Regions from separate parts of the Comamonas sp. NLF-1-9 genome, predicted to be linked through region 2. Evidence: riboswitches for the same ligand, from Rfam matches in the RefSeq annotation. Region 2 holds a riboswitch; the other holds the start of a gene.
The links. Region 2 has a riboswitch for manganese ahead of KUD94_RS13200 (TMEM165/GDT1 family protein). Riboswitches for the same ligand answer to the same signal wherever they lie in the genome.
Positions count from the first base shown of each region.

Region 1: it holds a riboswitch for manganese, as region 2 does, so the genes downstream of both, KUD94_RS04020 (TMEM165/GDT1 family protein) here and KUD94_RS13200 (TMEM165/GDT1 family protein) in region 2, are expected to answer to the same signal.

Region 1 is NZ_CP078069.1:813,717-820,928, forward strand. It holds gene KUD94_RS03985 (ParB/RepB/Spo0J family partition protein) at 1-612, opposite strand, end outside; gene KUD94_RS03990 (DUF932 domain-containing protein) at 677-1,504, opposite strand; gene KUD94_RS03995 (hypothetical protein) at 2,203-2,481, opposite strand; gene KUD94_RS04000 (DUF2958 domain-containing protein) at 2,547-2,897, opposite strand; partial or broken gene KUD94_RS14665 (Chromate resistance protein ChrB) at 3,367-3,669, shown strand; gene KUD94_RS04005 (YkvA family protein) at 3,728-4,120, opposite strand; gene dmeF (CDF family Co(II)/Ni(II) efflux transporter DmeF) at 4,117-5,109, opposite strand; gene KUD94_RS04015 (metal/formaldehyde-sensitive transcriptional repressor) at 5,150-5,422, opposite strand; yybP-ykoY riboswitch at 5,561-5,738, shown strand; gene KUD94_RS04020 (TMEM165/GDT1 family protein) at 5,742-6,320, shown strand; partial or broken gene KUD94_RS04025 (DNA repair protein RadC) at 6,498-6,730, opposite strand; gene KUD94_RS04030 (DNA-binding protein) at 7,155-7,212, opposite strand, start outside.
Region 2 is NZ_CP078069.1:2,737,411-2,744,622, forward strand. It holds gene KUD94_RS13180 (molybdopterin-dependent oxidoreductase) at 1-1,889, opposite strand, end outside; gene KUD94_RS13185 (cytochrome b/b6 domain-containing protein) at 1,936-2,742, opposite strand; gene KUD94_RS13190 (hypothetical protein) at 2,949-3,131, opposite strand; gene KUD94_RS13195 (DNA-3-methyladenine glycosylase) at 3,202-3,813, opposite strand; yybP-ykoY riboswitch at 3,871-4,042, shown strand; gene KUD94_RS13200 (TMEM165/GDT1 family protein) at 4,051-4,629, shown strand; gene KUD94_RS13205 (cytochrome D1 domain-containing protein) at 4,698-5,426, opposite strand; gene KUD94_RS13210 (DUF2868 domain-containing protein) at 5,511-6,947, shown strand; gene KUD94_RS13215 (GTPase/DUF3482 domain-containing protein) at 6,944-7,212, shown strand, end outside.

The sequences.
Region 1 (7,212 bases), 1.1 Mb from region 2:
CTGCGCCGCGTGGTCATCGGTGATGGAAAGCGCCATCAACTGATCGAGCGTGACGGCATCGGCCCGGTAGTCGGCCATGAGGCGCGGCGAGACATTCGCCAGCTTCAAGCGGCGCTGCACCACCAGCGGCGTGACGCTGAAATCCGCCGCAATGTCCTCGATGGGTCGGCCTTCGGCCACCAGCGCGGCGAAGGCTTCAAACTGGTCTGCCGGGTGCATGGCTTCGCGCTGCACGTTCTCGGTGAGGCTGGCCGTGCGGGCCGTGCCATCGGCTACCTGCAAGCAAGGCACCTCCCAATCCTTGGCGATGCGGTGCTTTTTCGCCAGCAGCTTCAACGCGGCCAGCCTGCGGCCACCGGCCACGACTTCGTAGTGCTCACCATCGGCGGATGCAATCACGATCAGGTTTTGCAGCAGGCCCACGCGCTGAATGCTCGCGGCCAGTTCAGGGATGGACATGCGCGGGGTCTTGCGCACGTTGCGGCCCGTGGGGCGCAGCACCAGCCGCGACAGTGGAACCAGAATCAAGTTCTTGGTCGGGTCGGCGGCTTCCAGCGGGATAGCGGCGGCGGCATTGACGGCGCGGGCTTCGGTGTAGGTGATGGCGTTCATGGTGGTTCTCCAATCGAGTGAAACAAGGAATGGAGGGGAAACCGCCCCTCCTGCGGGGGACGGGTCAGGCTTTCAACTGGCGCAGGCCATCGGCCAGCATCCACAAGGCGCGATTGAGGCGCACATCGGAATCAATGCCCTGTATCGGGCGGGTCTGCTGGCGGCGTCCGTTGGCGCTGCGGCCATGCAATCCGCCTTTGGTCAGGTTTTCTTGGGTGCGGTTGAACACGCTCCACAAGTCCGGGCGGCGGTCGTCGAACCGGCGCGGCATCAGGATTTGCGATTCGGTGATGGGCGCGGGCTTATTGTCGGTGGGGTCGTATTTGAGGGCCAGCGCGGCGCGTGCGAAGACTTCGGCCTCGCCATCGTCCAAGGTGATGCCGCGCATCAGGTCGCGGGATTCCTTCACGCGGTCGAAACCGCGCAGCACCTCGAACGCGCCTTCGATAACTTGGCCCGCCACGTCGCCCTTATGGGGTACGCGCACGTCCGCCACGGTGTCACCGCAGACAAGGCCATTGCTGCACACGAAGCGGAACATTCCGGCCAGCATCTGATAGCTGCTCGTGCCATCGTGCGAGTTCAGCAGGATGATTTCATTGGCTTCCGCGCCGTTGATCTGGCTGGCATGGCGCAGGCGCAGCATGTGTTTCGTGTGCTCGCGCTTGCCTTCATCGCGCACGCGGGTTTGCGTCACCATGAAAGGCTGAAACCCTTCCTTGCGAAGCTCGGTCAACACCGCTGCCGTAGGGATATAGGCGTACCGCTGCGAACGGCTCTCATGCGGGGCATCCGCGAAGATGGACGGCGCTACACGGTGAATCTGGTCATCGGACAGCGGGTAGTCGCTGCGCAGCGCGGGGGAGTGGGAAGCGAAACGGGTTGCAAGCATGTCGTTCTCCTGACTTGGCTGTTGAAGAAAGCGCACACCGGATTCCTAGATTCGGAGCCCAGCCTTTCGGCTGTTCGGTGCGGTCGGCACGAAGAACCCGGTTGGCCCTGTTGCCACCGTCTTTCCTGAGTTCATCGCCCGCGACGGTCAGGAGCGCGCGGACGGGGCCGTCAAGGAGGAAAGCGCAGGGTTGGTGCGGCCCGCAGGCGCAGCCGAGGACACGGCCCTGCGCGCCTTGATGGCACACGGGAGCGGGCTACAGTCGCGGACAAGGTGATGAAGTCAGGGAAGACGGCTGGACAAGGCAACAGGCACCTTCCCGCCGACCGCACGGCAAGCGAAGCGCGCAGGCCCGAAGCTGGAAGCCGGGCCGGAGGCGTCAGCCGAGCGGAGCGAGGGAACGATGGAAGCCCAGCAGGGGCGAGACGCCGCAGGCGGCTCGATGCGCAGCACGACAGCGCGACCGGCCATCTCCCAGGTGGCCGGGGACGCCCAGACTTCAAATCCGAATGGATAACAGGGTCAGGACGAGCGCACGCAAGGCATCGTGGATCTGCTGCGGATGCTGTCTGACCGATCCGGCGCACCCGGGTCGGCGGTGTTCAGGGGCGCCAAGCCTTGCGCGGCGGGGATAGCCCGCAGGGCTTTCCCCTGGAGGCAAGCGAAGCGTGCAGCGCCCCGGAAGGGGCGCGAAGGCATCAGGCCGAGTCTTCAGGCCGCAGGCAGGATTGCGCAACCGGCACCCACGGCGAAGTCGAGTTCAGCAGATAGCGCGCTCCACGCGCGTAGTGACCCGAAAGCCCGATGGGCCGGTAGAACCTTGTGATGCGGCGATGGAACTGCACTCCGTATTCGTTGGTGTAGATCACCGCATCGCCGATCTTGAAGCGCAGCGGCTGGCCGTTCTCCGGCGCAAAGGGCTTGAGCGCATCGTGCTGCGCAGTGATTTCGATGATGTAGTCGTGATGGCTGCTCATGGCATTGATCTCCTGTGATGATCGAGAAAGCGCAAGGAGCGCCTTGCGGCGCTCCAAGAGCGAGGTCAGACGACGATCCGCCCGGCCAGCCGCGCATCGTGCGCGTAGGCGCTCAAGCGCTTCTCTGGGCGAAAGTGAAGATCGCGCTCGATCGGCAGGCCCAGCCTGCCGCGCACGCTCGCCAGCTCGCTCAAGCTGACCCAGCCGATTTCCGGCATCCCCAGTCCCAGGTCGCACAGCCCGAAAGCGTGGTCGTGGTCATCGGGATCAATCTCGGTCAGCAGCCAGGTCGCGCCGGCATCCGGCGTGAACAGCTTGACCACGGGCGCCGGATCGAAATCCGGGCTCTCCAAGGATTCGCGGCCGTTGGCCAGCAGCACGATGCGCTGCTCGTCGGTGATGAATGCGTGGTTCATGGTGAACTCCTGAAAGGTTGCCGGGCGGAATTGCCCAGCCCTTCCGGGGCACGGCGCAGCGCAAGCAGTCAGGGGTCGCAGACGGCCGGCAGGACGCAAGCGCCATTGGCGCGCAGCCCTTGACGGCGAGAACGCCGTGATACGGTGAAGGAAACAGCAAGACCGCCTACACCCCGCCCACTGCACAGACTCGGTTTTTGCGGCGAACGCAGCGCGCAGGCCCGGCACCAGCCGGGCCGCAGGCGTCAGCGATGGAAGCCCGAATGGGGCGAGACTCGCATGGCGAGGCTCAATGCGCAGCACGAGAGCGCGACCGGCCGATTCATCGGCCGGGGACGTGCCATTGCATTTTTTTGCCTGAGATTGCCCAGGCCGCACAGCAGAGAATTTGTTGAGATAGCTACAGCATTACAGCAATCGTGACAGCCACCTTAAGCCTGCTGCCGCGCCTCTCCTCTCCGATTCCTGGCTGGCCCTCATCGTCAGCCTCCCATCCACCAGTGCCACGCCCCGCATGCGAATCTGGCGTGCCGTCAAAGCGCCGGGCTGTGCCGCCCTGCATGACGGCGCCTACTTGTTGCCAGCGCACACGGAGCAGGCCGCGCAGTTGCAGGCCTAGCCGACGACGCCCTGCAGGAAGGCGGGCAAATCTGGCTGCTGCAGGTGCAGGCCATGCGACATGGCCGAACAAAGCACCATCCAGGCCCTGTTCGACAGGACCACCGACTACACCCTTTGGCTGGAGGAACTGGCGCAAGCACGCGTGCGCCTACGAGGCCATTGCCTTCGCCGTGACCTTGCTTCCCACGCTGGCACGGCTGCGCAACACCCTATAAGTGCGGCTTGAGTCCCCACCAACCTGCAGCGACCACGCCCAGCCATATCAACACGATGAGCCCTATCCCGAACCGGCTCCTGGGCTTGGCACCGTTGGCTTGCATCCATGCGTCTGCCTGGCTGCGGCACGCCGCAAGGATGTCTGGAGGCAATAGTTTGACGGCCAGCCAGATCAGCGCGGGTAATAGCAGCATGTCATCCACGTAGCCCAGCACAGGAATGAAGTCCGGGATCAAGTCGAGAGGACTCAGCGCATAGGCCACCACAAAGACCCCGAGGGCCTTCGCGTACCAGGGGGTGCCGGGATGTTTGCCCGCAAACCACAGCGTCACGCCATCGCGCTTGATCCGCTTGGCCCAGGTTTTCAGGGACGTGCCGATACTCATGCGGCCTGCCGCTGCACCTCGACCGTGACATGCGACAGCTCATGGATATGCGCGAGCAGTGCCTTGTAGTACGCAGGTTCCTGGGGCTCCTGAGCGATCAGCGAAACAATGGCCGCGAAATGCCCCGGTCCGACCTGCCACACATGCAGGTCGGCGATCTGACTCCCTGTCGGCTCCGTAGCTTCCCGGATCTCCTGTCGCACTTCCTCGCCTTCGGCCGCAGCATCAAGCAGCACGCTACCGGAATCCTGAATCAGCCCCCATGACCAGCGAGCGATCACCAGCGCGCCGACCACGCCCATGACCGGATCGGCCCACAGCCAGCCGTAGTTGCGGCCGACCAGCAGCGCGACGATGGCCAGCACGGAGGTCAGCGCATCGGCCAGGACGTGGATGTACGCGGCGCGCAAGTTGTTGTCTCGGCTGTGGCCATGCGCAGCATGATGAGCATCGTGCCCTTGGTCATGGCCGTGCTCATGATCATGGTGGTGGTGATGGCCGTGATCATGACCATGGTGCGCATGGTCGTCTTTCAGCAGCCAAGCGCAGATCAGGTTGATGATCAGGCCCACGGCAGCCACGGCGATCGCCTGGTTGAAATCAATGTGGATCGGCTGGGTCAGCCGCACCAGGCTCTCCCAGGCGATCAGCAACGCGATCAAGGCCAGGACGATCGCGCTGGCGAAGCCGGCCAGATCGCCAAGCTTGCCGGTGCCGAAGGTAAAGCGCGGATTGCCCACCTGCTTGCGCGCGAAGCGGTAGGCCAGTGCGGTGATCAGCATCGCGCCGGCATGAGTGGACATGTGCCAGCCATCAGCTACCAGCGCCATCGAGCCGTAGATCGTGCCGGCAACGATTTCCACCAGCATCATGCTGGCCGTCAGCGCGATCACCAGCCACACCTTGCGCTCATTGCGCTGGTGGTCAGTGCCAAGGAAGAAATGGTCGTGTGCGGACTCGGCGAGTGGAGCGGTCGTGGCGTTGGTCATGCATGATTTCCTGAATGGGGGCGCTCTGCGAGCGACAAGTTCATCTCATGTAAGCCCGAATGACTTCGATCATTTCCTCCCCGCCCTGGTGGCGCTCCTGGTCGTTCGACGGTGCCAGGACGTGTTCACGCAGATGATCTTCCATCACCTCGGCGGTCAAACCGCTGACCGCGCCGCGGACGGAAGCGATCTGGCGCAGTACCTCGACACAGGCCGCATCCGCCTCCAGGGCGCGCTCGATGCCTTCGAGCTGGCCCTTGATACGGCGGACACGCGCGATCAGCTTGGCTTTCTCACGGGAGGTGTGGGACATAGCGACAGGTGATTTATAGACTAGTGGACTATATTATATTAAGAAGGAGGATAGGTTGAAACCAATGCCCTTAAGACATGGGCGAGGCACCCGCCGCAGCCGAGAGATCAAGCCGAGAGATCAAAACGCACCGGATTACAATCGCGGCGTCATTGGGGAGTAGCTAACCGCCGTCCTGGCGGGGCTGATGTCAACACACTTGACCCGCAGGTCATGGCGTCAGCAGTTTCCGAACCCGGCAAGACCTTTGACCACAACGCCTCCGACTTGGCCGGGGATGCGTGGTGGTCAATCGTCAGTACCCGGCCAGGGAACCAACATGGAATCGCTACTCGTCTCCACCGGAGTCGTCGCCCTCGCAGAAATCGGCGACAAGACCCAACTCCTCGCCTTCATCCTCGCCGCACGCTTCAAGAAGCCCGTGCCGATCATCCTTGGCATCCTGGCCGCGACGATCGTGAACCATGGTCTCGCGGGTGCGCTGGGCGCCTGGATTACTGGCGCCGTGAGTCCCGCGATTCTTCGCTGGGTGCTGGGCGCTTCGTTCATCGGTATGGCGATCTGGACGCTGATTCCAGACAAGATCGAGGAGGAAGAAACCCAAGTCGCCAAGCGTTTCGGCGTCTTCGGGGCGACGCTGATCACTTTCTTCCTGGCCGAGATGGGCGACAAGACGCAGATTGCCACCGTCGCGATGGCCGCCCATTACGCAACGCCGCTGCTGGTGGTGATCGGCACGACCCTGGGCATGCTGATCGCGGACGTGCCCGCCGTGTTCGTGGGCGATAAGCTGGCCAACAAAATCCCAATGAAGCTGGTGCATTCGATCGCCGCGGGCGTCTTCGCGGTGCTGGGCATTGCAACCCTGCTGGGCGCGGGCGCCAAACTGGGCCTCTGAGCAATTCAGCCCCGCGCGCAGGGCAAGTGCGCTCGCAGAAAACGAACTTTCAGTTATGAAGTCGTGGTTTTTTAAATTATTTCCTTGAGAGCCGATTCACGCACAGGAGAAGGCGCCGTGCAATCCGGCGCTGCATCCGGTCGATCGCTACGGCAAGCGCAAGGACAGGCTCAACTACGAATCGAGGAACAGCACCGCGAACACCTCATGCGCGAAGCCGGCCAGCTTGGCGCACAGATACTCCTTGACCGCCGCCGGCGAAGTGAACTGACGCACCTCACTGCAACTTGCGCTTGATAGTCTGGCGCACGACCTCCAGGATCTGGTCGGTGGTCGCCAGCAGGTAGCGGCCCTGTGCGTCACGCACCATCAGCGATGGCATCGAACGAGGAAAAGGACAGTTGCGACATATCGTGCTCCGGTTGCTCGGGCGGAATTGCCCGGAACCATGGCCAGCGCAGCGCAAATAATCAAAGATCGAAGACGGCCGCCAGCCGCAAGCGCGCCTGCACGCGCAGCCATTGACTGCGAGAACGCCGTGATACGGTGAAGGTGACAGCAAGACCACCCACACCCCACCCGTTGCATGCACTCGGTATTTGGTGTCGCAGTAAGCGCAGCGCGCAGGCCCGGATCAACGAACCGGGCCTGAGGCGTCAGCCGAGTGAAGCGAGGCAACGATGAAAGCCCGACAAGGGCGAGACGCCGCAAGCGGCTCGATGTGCGCAAGCGCGACGATGGCGGGACGCCCAGGTTCGGGCGGGAAACAGTGTGAACCGGGGGATTGTCGTAACGGTGATACGAGAATCGTCGGGCGTTTCCCTGCCTCGGCCTTCAGGCCGCATGCACGGACGGCGACGAGGTCAACGGCTGCACCGCTAGGCGCAGGCCC
Region 2 (7,212 bases):
GGTCCGCCAAAGCCGCGGAATTCGCCCGCAACCGGCGTGGTGGTGAACACTGCCGAGCCCTTGTAGTGCGCGGCGGGGACGGAGACGGCGTCAAACATGAGTTCGAAGGCCGACTGCAACTCCGGCGCGCCGGCGGACGCGTAACCGCCAGCGGCCATGATGGCGCTGCATTCCAGCGCGGTGAGCTTGCCGTCCTTCACGCCGGTCTTGAGGTCGAAGACCGCGCCGTCGCCCGTGTCCTCGGCATAGGTCAGCTCGTTGTTGGTGTATTCGATGCGCACCGGACGACCGCCGCCCACCTTGCGGGCAAGCGTGGCCGCAATCGCCTGGTACAGCGGCTTGCCCAGGGTGTCGGTGCACTTGCCGCCAAAGCCGCCGCCGATGTTCTCGCAGACGATGCGCAGCTTCTCCGGCGGGATCTTCAGCGCGCGCGAGATCTGCTCCTGCGCATTGAACACGCTCTGCTGGGAATCCCACAAAGTAAGGTGTTCGCCCTTCCAGAGGGCGGTGCAGCAGTGCGGCTCTATCGGCATGTGGCATTGCTGCCCCACGACGTAGTGGCCGGTGATGGTGTGCTCGGCCGCAGCGAACCCCTGTGCGAGATCACCGTCGGTGTAGCCGTCGGATTCAAACGTCGGCTGGTCGGCCTTCTGCGGTCCGCCCAGGCCCGACACCGGCCCGCCCGGGTGCAGCGCGTCGTTGCCCGAGCGCAGATTCTCTTCGGGGTCCAGGTACAGCGGCAGCAGCTTCCAGCGGACACGGATGCGCCGCAGCGCCTCCTCGGCGGTGTATTCGTCTTCCGCGGCGACGGCGGCGACCGCGTCGCCCGGATAGCGCGCGTGCTGGTTCAGGAAGTGGCGGTCGTTGTCGATCTGCGGCACGTCCTTCCAGGTGATCATGCCGCGGTAACCGGCGAGCTGGCGCGCCTGACTGTCATCGACCGACAGCGCCAGCGCATGCGGCGTAGGGCTGCGCAGCACCTTGGCATAGAGCGGCTTCTGGAAGGGGTCGCTGGGATGAAAACCGAAATCGCCCGCGTACATCGCCCGCCCCGTCGCCTTGGCATAGGCGTCCAGCGCCGGACCGCGTTGGCCCAGATGCCTGAACTGTGCCGCGTCGGGCGCGCCGTGCAGGCTGCCCGGCGCCGATTCGATCGACTCGTGCATGGGTAGTGCAAGCCCCGCCTTCAGCGGAATGAATTCGGGCGCTTCGCTGGCCAGCCCCTTGCTGGCGGCGGACAAGATGGCCTGCACCTCGTGCGGGTAGTTCCCGCAGCGGCACAGCACGCCGGAGATGGCAAACCGTACCTCATCGGGCGTGGGCGCCGGATTCTTGTTCAGCAGCGCCGTGCCCGCCATGATCATGGCCGATGAGCACATGCCGCACTGGCTGCCCATGTGGTCCACAAAGCCCTGCTGTACCGGGCTGAGCTGTCCGTTCTTCTCCAGCCCCTCGATGGTGGTGATCTCGTGGCCGGCCGCGTCATGGGCCAGCATCAGGCAGGAATAGACCGGCTCGCCGTCGAGCAGCACGGTGCACGCGCCGCATTGACCCAGGTTGCAGCCCTTCTTGGTGCCCGTGAGCCCAAGGTCTTCGCGCAGCGCGAGCAGCAGACTGCGCTGGCCCGCAAGGTTCAGATGCACGCTCTGGCCATTGAGATTGAGCTCAAGCGCGCTCTGGGCCCCGGGCGCGCCGACACTCAGCAGTTGCTGTTGTTCGAGGCGCTGGCGCTCTGCGTTCAGCGCGGCCATCTTGCCCGCGCCCACAAGGCCGGCGATGCCCAGCGCGCCGCCGGCCGCACCCTGGAAGAAGTGGCGCCGTGAAGGGCTTGCAAGCCGTTCTTGCGAATCGGACTCGTCCGTGTCGTGGTGTAGCTGATCAACCATCATGAATATCCCAATGCCTTGCCGCAATCGCAGGCCTGCCCGGCCTGGTTCAGGGCTTCCACTTCCTCCAGTCGTGTTCGCGCACAAACGCCTGGCGCGGCATCGTCCCGGTGACCATGGAGCGCAGCTTGGCGCGCCGCGCGCCCAGCAGCCGCATGTAGACATGGCCGCAGATGGCCGCGAGAAGGAGGAAGGCAAAGCTGTCGTGAAACAGCCGCTGCAGGCGCATGGTGTCGCCCGAGAAGGTGGTGAAGAGCTCCGAGCTGAGGAACATGACGATGCCGGTCACGATCATCACCGCCGCCGTGAGGATCAGGAACAGGTGGTAGAGCTTCTGGAACACGTTGAACTTGCCGTGCTTGGGCAGGGCGGCGTCGGCCCCGAGGTAAAAGCGCACGCGCTGGCGGAAGTCTTCGCCGTCGCCGCGGTGAAACAGCATGTGGTGCAAGCCGGTGTCAAAGATCGCGAACAGGATGTGCAGCGCCACGAACACGATGAACAGCCAGCCGAGCACCACGTGCACGGTCAGCCAGGAGACGCCGAGCGTGTCGCGGATGGCGAACAGCGCGCCAGGGAAGAAAAACGTGGCCCCCGAGAGCAGGAGCAAGACGATGATGAGAAAAATGCCCCAGTGGTAGGCGCGCCCGCCCAGCTTGAAGCGCACGAAGGAGTTTGCCTCGGCGGGCGGCAGCGCCCCCTGGGCGGCGTAGTGCGGCCGGCGCAGCGCGCGGCGCAGCAGGTGATAGCCGATGAATGCCAATACCAGAAACAGGAGCGCCACTCCCACCTGCCACGCCAATTGCTGGGAAAGGGGCGCATTGCCGTAGTAGTCGCGCGCCTGCTTGAAAAACCACATCGCGCCGTCCTCCTTGTGAACGAAATCGCATTGCTTGCCAAACCATGTGGGTGCGGGCAATTGCCGTGCCCCATGGGGCAGTTTTGCGGCGCGAAGAAATATTGCGCGTGAATGGGAGCTGTGGAATCCGCGGCAGGCAACAGACAGAATCTTGAATGCGCTTGCACCCCGCGCCGCAGGTCAATGACCATAGGCCGGTGAATTTTTCAATACCGCCGTTGCGAAAAATACATCAGCGCAATGGTCAAGTTATTTTCGCGCCATTTGCGATTCACGCGCGAAGGTACAAAAAATGCCACGTTTGACTCGGCGATATTCGGGCGCGTGTTTGTCGCGCTTTTGGCGGTGCCGAATGATTTTCTGGTGAGGCTGTTTGCACGCAGGCGCATTCATGTCAGCGCCAGCGCGTGGAAATGGCTATTCCCGCTGAAGAATGGCCCGCCATCACCGCGCGCCGCCTCATTCCGTATCCAGACTGCGCCACAAATACCACGAGGCGACCGAGCGGTAAGGCTTCCAGGCCTGTGCCGCCTGCGCCAGTTCGGCGTCCGGTCCGAACAACTGGCGCACCGCGCGCAGCAGGCCGGCGTCGCCCAGGGCGAGCACGTCGGGGCGGCGCAGGCAGAAGATCAGGAACATCTGCGCGGTCCACTGGCCTATGCCCGGCAGTGCCACCAGGGTGGCGATGGCCTCGGCGTCCGGCGCCCGGCGCAGCGCCTGCAGATCGAGGCTTGAGTCGGCCACCCGCCGGGCGAGCTCGGTGAGGTAGCGCAGCTTGGGCGCGGACAGGCCGGCCGCGCGCAGCTCTTGCGGCGAGGCGGCAAGAAACTGCTCGGCGCTGAACGCGGGCAGCAGCGCGTGCACTCGCCGCCGGATGGTCGCCGCCGCCTGCGCCGACAACTGCTGGCCGATGATCGCGCCCGCCAGGGATTCGAAGGGCGCGAGCTCGCGCTCGGCCAGCGTGCATGCGCCGAAGCGCCCGATCAGCGCGTCCATCACCGGGCAGGCGCGGCGCAACTGCGCCTGAGCGGCGGCCAGGCTTTGTCGGGTGAGACGGGCAGGGGTGGGCATGATGGTTTTGTGGGGGTGCAGCGACCGAACCGGGCCGGCGAGGGCCGAGGTTACACTCGCGCGGTCATTGGGGAGTAGCCGCGCTGCCCTTGGGGAAAGTGGTTGACGTCAACATCCTTGGCCCGCAGGTCATGGCGTCAGCGGTGCGTCACCTGGCAAGACCTTTGACTGCCGCGCATCCACCCTGGCCGGAGGTGCGCGGCGGTCAATCGTCCTTGATCCGGCCCGGGAATGTGCATGGAAGCTTTCCTCGTCTCCACCGGGGTGGTGGCGCTGGCTGAAATCGGCGACAAGACCCAGTTGCTCGCCTTCATTCTGGCCGCGCGTTTCAAGAAGCCTCTGCCCATCATTGCGGGCATCCTCGCGGCCACGCTGATCAACCACGGTCTGGCCGGCGCGCTGGGCGCCTGGATCACCGCCACGGTGGACCCCGGCGTGTTGCGCTGGGTGCTGGGCCTGTCCTTTCTTGCGATGGCACTCTGGACCCTGGTGCCCGACAAGATGGACGATGAAGAGGCCGCGGTCGCGCAGCGCCTCGGGGTGTTCGGCGCCACGCTCGTCACCTTCTTCCTGGCCGAAATGGGCGACAAGACGCAGATTGCCACCGTGGCCATGGCCGCGCACTACGGGCTGCCGCTGCTGGTGGTGCTGGGCACGACGCTGGGCATGCTGATCGCCGATGTGCCCGCGGTATTCCTGGGCGACAAGCTGGCCGGCAAGATCCCGATGAAGCTGGTGCACGGCCTTGCGGCGGCGGTGTTTGCCGCACTGGGCGTGGCAACGCTGCTGGGCGTGGGCGCGGGCTGGGGGCTTTGAAGCGGGCTTGCAGCGCAGCGCAGCCCCGGGCGAAGCCGCACTGTCCTGGCATGGCTGGCAAGGCCCTGTCAGTCGGCCGGCGCCGCTCGTTCGCTCACCTTGCGGCGCACGTCCAGGTGGATCACGTCCCAGACGGCTGCGTCCTGCGCGGGGCGCACCAGCACGCGGCAGCAGTCGCCCGCCAGGCGCAGCGCGGTCGCGGGGCTGCTCAGCGGGGTGCGGCGCGGGTGCAGCAGGCCGGGCTGGGCCAGGCCTTCGCCCATGCGGTAGTCGTGCACCAGGCCGTCGAAGACTGGCTCGGCCCGGGGGTCGTAGGACAGCTCCCAGAGCTCCGCAAGCTCGGTGAAGGCGACGATGAAGCTGCGCCGCGCCGGCATGTCCAGCAACTGCAGCACGCCCGAGGGCTGACGGCCGTCGAGCCGCTGCACCGGCAGGCGCTTGATGGCTTGCAGCTCGGTGTCGTAGACCTGCAACTCGGCGCGCCGACTGCTGGCGGCCAGCAGCCAGCGTCCGTCCGAGGACAGGGCAAGCTGCTCCCAAGCCCCGCCCTCGCTCTGCTGCGCCAGCAGCTGCAGCGTGCAGCCGTCCAGCGCCAGGATGTGGCCAGACTGGCTCAACGCATAGTGGCGCCTGCCGTCCGCACTGCTTTGCCCGCTTGCCGCGAGCCAGGGCTGCGGCGCATCGGCGCTGGCCTGCGCCGGCGTGCGGCAGGCGGGCGCGGCCCAGGTGGCCAGCGGCAGGCATGGCAGGGCGCACAGCGCAAGCTGGCGCGCCAGGCGCGAGAGGCAAGGGAACATGCGAAGAACGGCTGCAAGCATGCGAGCGTGCTTTGTACCAGAGCGGCGGCGCCGGGCGCGCTCTGCCGATAATCGGCGCCAACCATGGACAGCCGCCCCCCGCACCCCGCTGGCGACGTACCATCGCGGTCTGCACTGCAGACGGCGGTGATCGTGCGGGCGATCGAGCGCATCGAGCGCGCCGGCGCGCTCGACGACGGCGCCGAACTGCGCCAGGCCTGGGCCGGCGGCGGCACGCACGCCGAGCAGGTGGCGCAGCGCGCCTGGCTGCTGGGCGAGCGCCTGGGCCTGCCGCAGGAGCTCGCGCGCTGGCGCGCCTGGGGCCGGCCCGTGGTGCTGCTGCTGGCGGTGCTGCTGGCGCTGGCCGGCCTGGCCGCGGCGCGCAGCGTGCTCACGCCCGAGCGCAGCATCAACGCGGTGGCGGCCTTCGTCACGCTGCTCGGGCTGCATCTGGTGACGCTGCTGCTCTGGCTGCTGGGGCTGGCCTGGTCGGCGCGCGGGGCGGCGCCCTCGGGGCCGGGTCTGTCGCTCGGTCACTGGGCGGTGGCGGCCAGTGCGCGCCTGGCGTCGCGGCGCGCTGGGCATGCGCAGCAGCTCTGGCAGGCGCTGGCCGGCGTACTGGGGCGCGAGCGGCTCTGGCCCTGGCTTGGCGGCATGCTCGGCCACGGCATCTGGACGCTGTCGCTCGCCCTCACCTGGCTGGTGCTGGTCTTTGCCTTCGCCTTTCAGTCCTACCAGCTGACCTGGGAGACCACGATACTCAGCCCGGGCTTCTTCGAAGCCTTCGTGCGTAGCACCGGCGCCCTGCCCGCACTGCTGGGCTGGCCGGTGCCCGGCAGCGAGGCGGTGCTTGCCGCCGGCCGCGGCACGCCCGCGAGCGCGGCCGGCCAGCACGCCTGGGCGATGTGGCTGCTGGCCTGCGTGCTGTTTTATGGCATCTTGCCGCGGCTGGTGCTGGCGCTGTGGAGCTGGCGGCGCTGGCGCCGCGCCACGGCCCGGCTGCAGCCCGTGGACATGGCCGACCCCGGCGTGCAGGCGCTGGTGCGCCGGCTGCAGGCGCTTGAGCCGCCGCCTCAGGTGCTGGATCCTGAGCGCGGCGCCGCCGCCCCGGAGCCGCTGCACGAGGCCAGCGGCGCAGCGCCGGGCACGGGCGCGCCGCTGGTAGTGGGCTTTGAGTTGCGCCCCGAGCAGCCCTGGCCGCTGCCCGAGCTGGCGCGGCTGGGCAACGAGCGCCTCGACGGCAGCAGCGAGCAGCGTGAGCGCTTCTTCGCCCGGCTGAGGGCCGAGCGCCCGGGCGCCCTGCTCTGGGTCGTGCACGCCAGCGCGAGCCCGGACCGGGGCAGCGGCCGGCTGCTGCGCGAGGCCGGCCAGCAAGCAGGGCGCATGGCCTTGTGGCCGCTGGGCGAGGCCGGCCGCGAGCGTTGGCAGGCCTGGCTGCAATCTGAAGGTTTTTCGGCTGTAACGCTCGTGGATCAAGCGCAAAGAGCTATCGATTGGATAGCGCAAGGGGAGTGCGCATGAATGCACCCCTGGTGCTTGCCGTGGTGGGCCACACCAATGCGGGCAAGACCTCTTTGCTGCGCACGCTCACGCGGCGGGTGGATTTCGGCGAGGTGTCGGACCGCCCCGGCACCACGCGCCACAGCGAGGCGATTGCGCTCAAGGCCGACGGCCGGCTGCTGGCGCGCTTCATCGACACGCCGGGTCTGGAGGATTCGGTCGCGCTGCTTGAATTCCTGCAGCGCCAGCCGGGCCAGACGCGGCTTGCGCGCGTGCGCGCCTTCCT